DNA from 4 places in the Promicromonospora sp. NPDC023805 genome. Region 2 is predicted to be linked to each of the others. Evidence: riboswitches for the same ligand, from Rfam matches in the RefSeq annotation. Region 2 holds a riboswitch; each other region holds the start of a gene.
What was found. A riboswitch is a leader RNA that binds a small molecule or an ion and turns the genes downstream of it on or off. The one in region 2 is predicted to bind cyclic di-AMP.
Positions count from the first base shown of each region.

Region 1 (2,193 bases), on a different contig from region 2:
GCTGGCGCGACACACCTCGTGGTCCGGAGTGGTGGTCCGGCGTGGTGGTAGGCGTCAGCCCGTCACCCGGATGAACACCGGGTTGTTCTGCCACATGTCGCCGTACTGCACGGGAGTGCCCTGCTGCTGGGCCTCGACGACCATGCCGTTGCCCGCGTAGAGGGCGACGTGGCCCGGCGTCCAGACGATGTCGCCCGGCTGCGCCGCGGCGGCGGAGACCTGGTACCCGATGGTCGAGATCGCGCTCGAGCTGTGGGGGATCGAGATACCGAGCTGGCCGTAGACGTACTGGATGAGCCCTGAGCAGTCGAAGCCGCTGGGGGAGGCTCCGCCCCACACGTAGGGCACACCGACGTACTCGAGTGCGAGGTTGACGGCCTGCTGGCCCAGACCGGACGCGTCGGCGACCGTCTCGGCGACGGCAACTGCCTCCGCCTCGGCGGCTGCCTCGGCCTCCGCGGCCGCTTCGGCTGCCTCAGCCTCGGCCTTTGCCTGCGCCTCGGCCTCAGCCTTGGCACGCGCCTCTGCCTCGGCCTTCGCCTTGGCCTCGGCGATGCCCGCCTTGGTCTCGGCGTACGGGGTCACGGACACGCGTCCGCGCTCGGCGTAGAAGTCGGCGTCCTGGGTGACCTTGACCTTGGTCACCAGGTTCTCGGCCAGACCCGCGCGGGTCGTGCTGTCGACCGTGTTGCTGATGGTGTTGCTGATGGTGTTGCTGACCGGCGTCGCGTTCGCGAGCGTGGCCTGCGTGTGCGTCTCGGCGGGGGCGGTGTGGGCGGTCTGGGTGAATACCGACGCCAGCATGCCGGACGTGACGACCGCGATGGCACCCGTCCGGGCAGCATTCTCGGCGGCGGTCTGGGTCAGTGCGGTGAAGGGGGTGAGCGCGGGGCCGTCGGCGCGGTGCCTGCCCCGGTTGCTGGGACGGTTTGCCTGGTCGTCCGCCCAGTCGTGGGTGCGGTCGGTGAGTACGGTCACCAGTGATCTCCTCGGACGCCTACGAAGTGAGCTGTCGGGTTCGGGTGGGGAGAGCGATTCACCCGGCCTCACAAGGAGGCTTCACCCCAAGGACACTCGCGTGCCCGCTTACTTGGTTCCCCCGCCCCTGTCACGTTCTAGCTGCCAAGATCCGGTGACAGGGTTCGGCGTCCGGGCCTGGACCTCCCCGTTGCTGGAGAGGCGAGATCGACCGTACCTGCCCCTCGCGCAAATGTCACGATTAGGTCACATAGCGACCTGTGATGGAACCTCCTTGGCAATCTGTGCCCCATGCCACTATGGCGTCCATGACCGATTCGATGCGTTCCCGGTACGACGTCGTGGTCGTGGGCGGGGGTCACAACGGCCTCACCGCGGCGGCCTACGCGGCCCGTGGCGGCCGGTCCGTCCTCGTCCTCGAACGTGCGGACCACGTGGGCGGCGCCGCCGTCTCGGCCCGCCCCTTCGCCGGGGTGGACGCGCGGCTCTCGCGCTACTCCTACCTCGTCTCGCTCCTGCCCCGCCGGGTGATCGACGAGCTCGGCCTGCCCATCACGCTGAAGCGCCGCCGCTGGTCCTCGTACACGCCGGTGGCCGACGGCGGCCTCCTCGTCGACAGCCAGGACGACGTCGCCACGCGCGCCTCGTTCAAGCGGCTCACCGGTTCGGACGCCGACTTCGAGGCATGGGGCCGCTTCTACGCCATGACCGCCGAGGTGGCCCGCCGGCTCGCGCCGACGCTCACCGAACCCCTGCTCCCGCGGTCGGCGGTCCGGGACCTCGTGGTCGACGGGGTGGGCGAGGAGGCCTGGCGCGCGCTCTTCGAGGAGCCCCTCGGGGAGGTGCTGCGCCGCACCTTCGCCGACGACGTGGTCCGCGGGGTAGCGGCCACCGACGGCCTGATCGGCACGTTCGCCGACGTCGACGAGCCGTCCCTGCGGCAGAACCGCTGCTTCCTCTACCACGTCATCGGCAACGGGACCGGCGACTGGGACGTGCCGGTGGGCGGTATGGGTGCCGTCTCGGGCGCCCTGCGCGACGCCGCAGTGGCGGCCGGCGCGACGATAGTCACCTCGGCGACGGTCACCGCCGTCGATCCCGGGGCCTCCGGCGGTTCCGGCGCGGAGGTCGCCTGGACCGACGCCGACGGGCGCGCCCGAGGCGTCACGGCCGGGCACGTGCTCGCGGCATGCGCCCCGGCCGAGCTGGACCGGC
Region 1 covers NZ_JBFAAH010000011.1:37,960-40,152, reverse strand. The annotation lists gene AB0F70_RS12860 (C40 family peptidase) at 55-978, opposite strand; cyclic di-AMP (ydaO/yuaA leader) riboswitch at 979-1,158, opposite strand; gene AB0F70_RS12855 (NAD(P)/FAD-dependent oxidoreductase) at 1,287-2,193, shown strand, end outside.
Region 1: linked by a shared signal. The riboswitch ahead of AB0F70_RS12860 (C40 family peptidase) and the one ahead of AB0F70_RS16925 (NlpC/P60 family protein) in region 2 are both predicted to bind cyclic di-AMP.

Region 2 (2,193 bases):
CGGGCTGACGCTGAACGGCGGCATCGGCTGGAAGGTCCGCAAGCACGGCCTGACCCTTGACCATCTGGTGGCCGCGCAGCTGGTCACCGCCGACGGCGCGGTAGTGCCCGCGAGCGCCGAGGAGAACCCCGAGCTGTTCTGGGCGATCCGCGGAGGCGGCGGCAACCTCGGTGTCGTGACCTCCTTCGAGTTCGTGGCGCACCCGACGACGGAGGTCTTCTTCGGGAAGATCACGTTCCCCGCCGCGGAGACCGCTGCGGTGCTCCAGGGCTGGGCGGAGCACCTCCGCACGGCGCCCGAGGAGCTCACCTCGATCGCGAACCTGGCCAACCCGTTCGCGGGCGGCCCGGAGGCGCCGCTCGAGATCCATGTGGCGTTCGACGGCGACGACCCGGAGCTCGCGGCCAGGGCGCTCGACCCGATCCGCCGGCTCGGGACGGTGCTGGAGGACGACGTCGCGCTCCACGCGTACGCCGACATCCTCGTAGACGGCGCGGAGCTGCCGCCGGGTCTCGAGCTGCTCGGTCACAGCGGTTTCGTCGAGCGGGAGTCGGTGTCCGACACGCTGCGGATCCTCGCCGAGGTCGGCACGTCGGCGGGTTCGCCGTCGATAGCTATCCGCACCGTGGGCGGCGCGGTGTCGCGGGTCCCCGCCGACGCGACGGCGTACGCGCACCGCGGCGCGGAGCTGCTGGTCGCGACCGTGGCCGGCGGCCCGAAGCCGGTGATCGAGGCCGCCCGTCCCGGCATCGCGGCGATCTGGGCCAGGCTTGCCCCGCACGTCAACGGCGCCTACTCGAACTTCCTCGGCTCGACCACCGCGGACGACGTCGCGGCGGTCTATCCGGCGGCGACCTACGAGCGGCTAGCGGTGATCAAGCGGCAATACGACCCGAGCAACGTGTTTGCCCGGAATCACAACGTTCCGCCCGCCGCAAAGTGACCTATCTCATGCGGACAATTCGGGTCAAGTAGGACGCGAAGTATCCCGTGAGCCGTGATGCGATTGTGACTTCGCCGCCGAACGGGGTTAGCGTCGCTCCGGTTCGCGGGAAGTCCGCGGGCACTCGAGGTGGGCGCCGAGCCCTGTCACCGCCCCGAGACTGCAAAGACAAGGACAGGGACGGGGGAACCACGTAAGCGGGCACCGACGGTGTCCTTGGGGTGAAGCCGCACAGGTAGTACGCGGCCGGGTCATTCTCCGATCCGAATCCGACAGCTCACCTCGTAGGCGTCAGGAGAACCTCTTGACTACTCGCACGCCTGGGCGTCACCGCGCTGCCCGCAGACCCATCACCCCGCTGACTCCCCTCTCCCGCGCCGCGGCCCGGGGCATCTCAGGTGCCGCCCGCCGCGGCGCGCTCGTCGTCGCCGGTTCCGGCCTGGCAGTCTCCCTGCTCAGCGTTCCCGCGGACGCCGCGCCGGTGGCCGACAACAGCCCGTCCACCGCAGAGCTCGACATCCTGAACAAGACGTCGCAGGGCTCGGTCGCCGGGGCCGCGGTGGTCGACGCCGTGAACACCGCACCCGCCGTGCAGGTAGCGGCCGACAGCAAGTTCACGCTGGAGACGGGCACCATCAAGGTGACCCCCGCCCCCGAGCCGGAGCCGGAGCCGGTCGTCGAGGAGGTCGTCGAGACCGCCGCAGCCGTCGAGCCGGCCGTCCCGGCCGCCGCCGGAGGCTCCGAGATCGTCGCGATCGCCATGCAGTACCTCGGTGTGCCGTACGTCTGGGCCGGCGCGACGCCCGCCGGGTTCGACTGCTCCGGGTTCACGTCGTACGTCTACGCGCAGATCGGCATCAGCCTGCCGCACTCCTCGGCGGAGCAGCGCTACGCCGGAACGCCGGTCTCGCAGGCCGAGGCCCAGCCGGGAGACCTCATCTGGAGCCCCGGCCACGTCGCCATCTACGCGGGCGACGGCATGCAGGTCGAGGCGCCGGTTCCCGGCCAGTCCGTGCGCTACACGGAGATCTGGCAGAACAGCCCGACCTTCATCCGCGTCGGCTGAGCCGGAGGCGCAGCGAAGGGTGCGGGCCGAGGAACGAGGCACGCGCCCGCAGCGGAGCCGCAGGCTCAGCCGATATGGACAGAGGCTGAGCCGGAGGCGCAGCCGATATAGACAGAAGCTGAGCCGCAGCCCCGCACCACGCGCCTGACCACGAGGGCCCGCACCGACACGGTGCGGGCCCTCG
Region 2 covers NZ_JBFAAH010000016.1:107,396-109,588, forward strand. The annotation lists gene AB0F70_RS16920 (FAD-binding oxidoreductase) at 1-943, shown strand, start outside; cyclic di-AMP (ydaO/yuaA leader) riboswitch at 1,068-1,248, shown strand; gene AB0F70_RS16925 (NlpC/P60 family protein) at 1,248-2,009, shown strand.

Region 3 (2,193 bases), on a different contig from region 2:
GCACCTCGAGCTCACGGAGCTTGGCCACGACAAGGCGATGCGCGTGATGCGCAAGCACCGCCTCGCGGAGCGGCTGCTGACCGACGTGATCAAGCTCGACTGGGAGCACGTGCACGTCGAGGCCTGCCGCTGGGAGCACGTGATGAGCGACCTGGTGGAGAAGCGCCTCGTGGGGCTGCTCGACCACCCGCACCACGACCCGTACGGGAACCCGATCCCCGGGCTGTCGGAGCTCGGCGAGGAATACACCGACGTGCCGTTCCTGACCGGCGTGATCTCGCTGCCTTCCGCGTTCGAGGCGGCGGCGAAGAAGGGCGTCAAGGGCGAGCCGCTCGCGGCGTCGCTCACCCGCATCGCCGAGCCCCTGCAGACGGATATCGAGCTGCTGACTCGCCTGTCCGAGGCCGGCCTGGTGCCCGGCTCCCGCATCACGGCGCAGCACAGCGGCGGGACCTACACGGTGGCCGTGGACGGCGCGGGTACGGCGCTCGAGCTCGGTGAGGACGTGGCCCGCCACCTCTTCGTCGCGACGGTCTGATCGGACCCCTCGCGGGGCCTTTGGCAGTCCAGTTTGCCGTCCACTTTGTCGTCCGATTTGTCGGAAAGGCAGCACCCCTCCCGCGACACACCTTGGCAGTCGTTGCCGGAACGTGACATCGAGGGTGAGGTCCGGTACGTTCGGACCGCTCCCACGGAGTTATTCGTGGGGGTCCTCGGACGGACGCCGAACTCTGTCACCGGCCGGGGCCCCAAGACGACCGCATGACAGAGGCGGGGGACCCACCAATGGGCGCCAGGGTGCGTCCTCGGGGTGAAGCTGGGTATTCCTTCGGGATTGCTCGGCCGGGTGATTTCTCCCACCCGAACCCGACAGCTGACCTCGAAGGCGTTCAAGGAGAGGTACTACGTGACTGCACGTACGACTCGCGCTCGCCATCGGGCTGCGCGACGACCAGTGACTCCGTTCACCGAACTTGCTCAGAACGCCGCAGTAGGCCGCCGCACCGCGGTCGCAGCCGCTGGTGGCGCGCTCCTCGTCTCGACCTTCGGTGGCGCTCTGGTCGCCCAGGCGGCTCCGGTGGAGACCGGCCACGCGAAGATGAACTCGGTCGACCTCACCGCGCTGGCGACGCAGGCCCGTGAGGCGCTGTCCAACGCACCAGTCGTGTCGGTCGCACCCGACGCAGAGCTCAACGTCGAGAAGTCCGCGGTCTCCGTGGTCTCTGCCGCCGAGAACGAGGACTACCAGGCAGAGCTCGCCGCGGACGAGGCGGCAGAGGCCGCTGAGGCTGCCGCCGCCGAGGCTGCTGAGGCCGCCGAGGCAGCCGCCAGCGCCGTCTCCAGCTCGGTCGACATCCCCGCGTCGGCGATCGGCAACTCCGTGATCTCGATCGCGAGCCGCTACATCGGCGTGCCGTACGTCTCCGGTGGATCCAGCCCGAGCGGCATGGACTGCTCCGGCTTCACGAAGTACGTCTTCGGGCAGCTCGGTATCGAGCTGCCCCACTCGTCGTCGTCGCAGGCGGGTTACGGCACCCAGGTGCCGGCGTCCGAGGCTCAGCCGGGCGACCTGATGTGGACCCCCGGGCACGTCTCGATCTACGCCGGTGGCAACACGATGATCGACGCGTCCAAGCCGGGCACCGTCGTCGACTTCCGCACCATCTGGCAGTCGAACCCCACGTTCATCCGCCTGGGCTGATCCAGCCAGGTAGTACCGCACAGCAGAGATTCGCGAAGTAGAGCGCCTGTCCGAAATTCCCTGGTGTCGCCAGGGAGACCCGGACAGGCGCTCTACTTCGCGAATCTCTGCTGTGGCATCGTTCTGCAGTCTTTATGCCACCGGTCACCCATAACGCGCGTGCCGCCGGTAGCGTTGGACTGCAATGGTGCTTGGGCGAAGAGAGGTCTTGCGATGACGCGATCCGAGGTCGTACTGGTCGGGGTAGACGGGTCGGCCGCGAGCCTGCACGCGCTGGACTGGGCCACCGCCTACGCGCACCGCGTGGGCTGGGCGCTGCACATCGTGTGCAGCTATTCACTGCCCTCCTTCACGGCCGCGTCGCTCGACGGCGGGTACGCCGCCCTCGACGACACGACCATCCAGGAGGGCGCCAAGTCGGTTCTCGCCGAGGCGGAGGCGCGCGTGGCGGACGCCGGGGTGCGCGCCACTACCGAGGTCGCGACCGGCGA
Region 3 covers NZ_JBFAAH010000023.1:86,296-88,488, forward strand. The annotation lists gene AB0F70_RS20770 (metal-dependent transcriptional regulator) at 1-538, shown strand, start outside; cyclic di-AMP (ydaO/yuaA leader) riboswitch at 713-905, shown strand; gene AB0F70_RS20775 (NlpC/P60 family protein) at 956-1,702, shown strand; gene AB0F70_RS20780 (universal stress protein) at 1,916-2,193, shown strand, end outside.
Region 3: linked by a shared signal. The riboswitch ahead of AB0F70_RS20775 (NlpC/P60 family protein) and the one ahead of AB0F70_RS16925 (NlpC/P60 family protein) in region 2 are both predicted to bind cyclic di-AMP.

Region 4 (2,193 bases), on a different contig from region 2:
AGACCCGCGACGGGGAGCTGACCGCCCTGGTCACGCTGCGGATCGAGCCGGTCGACGGCGGCCCGGAGGTCACCGTCGACCGGATCGCCGGGACGACCCTGATGAGCAACGCGGACCCGGGTGGCGACGCTTCCGGCTGGGTAGGCCGGGACCTGGCGGGACAAGGGACCGGCGAGGTGGTCCTGGCCGTGGTGCCCGCCCGCTGCGACGTCCATGCGGTGGCCGAGGACAAGCGGGGCACGTTCCTGCCCGTGTCCGCGCGCGTCGGCGGCGTCCGGCAGGAGCCCGTCCACGTGCCGATGCCCGACTCCGCGCGCTCCGACTTCTACTCCTTCGTCGCGGACTACTGCGACTGGCCGGAGTGAGCGACCCCGGACACGCGAGAGGCGCCGCCTCCGGCGTCGGGCGGAAACCCGGCGCGGAGGCGACGCCTCGCGATGTACTGCGGTCGATGTACTGCGGTAGCTCAGGCTCTATCCGCGTCGTCCGAGCCTGCGGTTCCGCTCCGGCTCAGACGACGCGGATGAACGTCGGGCTGTTCTGCCACATCTCGGTGTAGCGCACCGGCATACCGGCGGCCCACGCCTCGATGATCATGCCGTCGCCCGCGTACAGGGCCACGTGGCCGGGCGTCCAGACGATGTCGCCGGGCTCCGGGTAGGTGACCTGGTAGCCGGAGCTGAGCAGCGCGCTCGAGGAGTGCGGCAGGCTCACGCCGAGCTGCGCGTACGTGTACTGGACGAGGCCGGAGCAGTCCATGCCCTCGGCCGGCGACGCCCCACCGAGCACGTACGTGATGCCGAGGTAGTTGAAAGCGAGGTTGATGGCCTGCTCGCCGAGCGGGACCGGGTCCGGCGCGTCGACCGAGACGACGGCGGGGCCGTCGCCCTTCTTGCCGTCGGCGGCTGACGAGGTGCCCAGCGCTTCCATCTCGATCGGCATCTTCGCGTCGGACGGGACGGTGACGGTCGGGGCGGCGGCAACAGCCTGCTTGGCCACCGCGGTGAGGGAGTGCAGGTCGACCGTGTTCAGCTTGGCGGACTTCACGTCGGTCTTCAGGTCCATGGCGGGGGCCGCGTGGGCCGTCGTCGCGATGGTCGAGATCAGGACGCCACCGGCTGCTGCGGCGATGGCTCCTCGGCGGGCTACGGTGCCTGCGTTCTCTGTGGCGGTACGAGCGAGGATGCTCAGCGGTGTCATGGCCGGCCGGCTGTCACGATGCCGTCCGCGAAGGGAGTTCGTCACCTTAAATGTCTCCTGTACCGCCTGCGAGGTCAGCTGTCGGGTTCGGGTAGGAGTACACACCCGGCCGCACGGCTACTGGGGGGTTCCGTCCGGCTTCACCCCGAGGGCGACGATGGTGCTGTCGTCCGGGAAGGTGGGTCCCCCGCTCCTGTCTCGAACGTCTGGTCATGAACCGGTGACAGGATTCGGCGTCCGGTTCACGGTCCCACCGATGTGGTGGGGCAGAAGTCAAAGTACACACGTTCCCCAGAAAAGTCACGATCGGGTTACGCATTCCGGTCTCACCCGCAGAAGGCGCAGATTTGCGCCGTTCCGGTCTTCATGGGCTATGACCGACATCACACACATCGGCTACCGTTCGGCGGCATGGGTGAAAGCGCATATCGCGTCTCCGCCTGGTGGGTGCTTCCCATCAGTGCCGTCGTCTGGTGGGTGGGTGGGTTTCTGCCCTGGCTCCTGCAGGCGTTGTACGAGGTCATAGGCCTTACCGAGGCCTCGGCAGTGCGCTCTGCCGAATTCCTGCCCATACCGTTCACCACCGACGACGCGGTGGTCGGCCTGGTCATCATGGCTCTGATCGGCGGCCTCCTCGGCGGTCTCACGGCGGGTATCGCGGCCTCGGCGAGGGCTGGCGCGGCTGCCGCGACGACGGGCACCTTGCTCGCCATGTCCGCGGCGGGCGGCGCCTCGTGCCTGCTCGCGCTCCGCGGCAGTGCTCCCGGTGACGCCGCGCCGCTCGGGATGCTGGTCGTCACCGTCGCTGCCGGGGTCGTAGGGCTGGCGGCCGGCCTCCTGACGGCCCTGGGCCCGGCTGCCCTGCGCGGGCCCGCCCTGGCCCTGCCTGTTGTGCTCCTGGACGGCTGGTTGTGGGGTCTGGTGCCGGGCAACCTGGTGTCTCCCACGGGCACGTGGTGGACCTTCGCGGTGGCGCTCGGTATCGCGTTCGGC
Region 4 covers NZ_JBFAAH010000010.1:152,558-154,750, forward strand. The annotation lists gene AB0F70_RS12540 (hypothetical protein) at 1-365, shown strand, start outside; gene AB0F70_RS12545 (NlpC/P60 family protein) at 511-1,200, opposite strand; cyclic di-AMP (ydaO/yuaA leader) riboswitch at 1,249-1,446, opposite strand; gene AB0F70_RS12550 (hypothetical protein) at 1,612-2,193, shown strand, end outside.
Region 4: linked by a shared signal. The riboswitch ahead of AB0F70_RS12545 (NlpC/P60 family protein) and the one ahead of AB0F70_RS16925 (NlpC/P60 family protein) in region 2 are both predicted to bind cyclic di-AMP.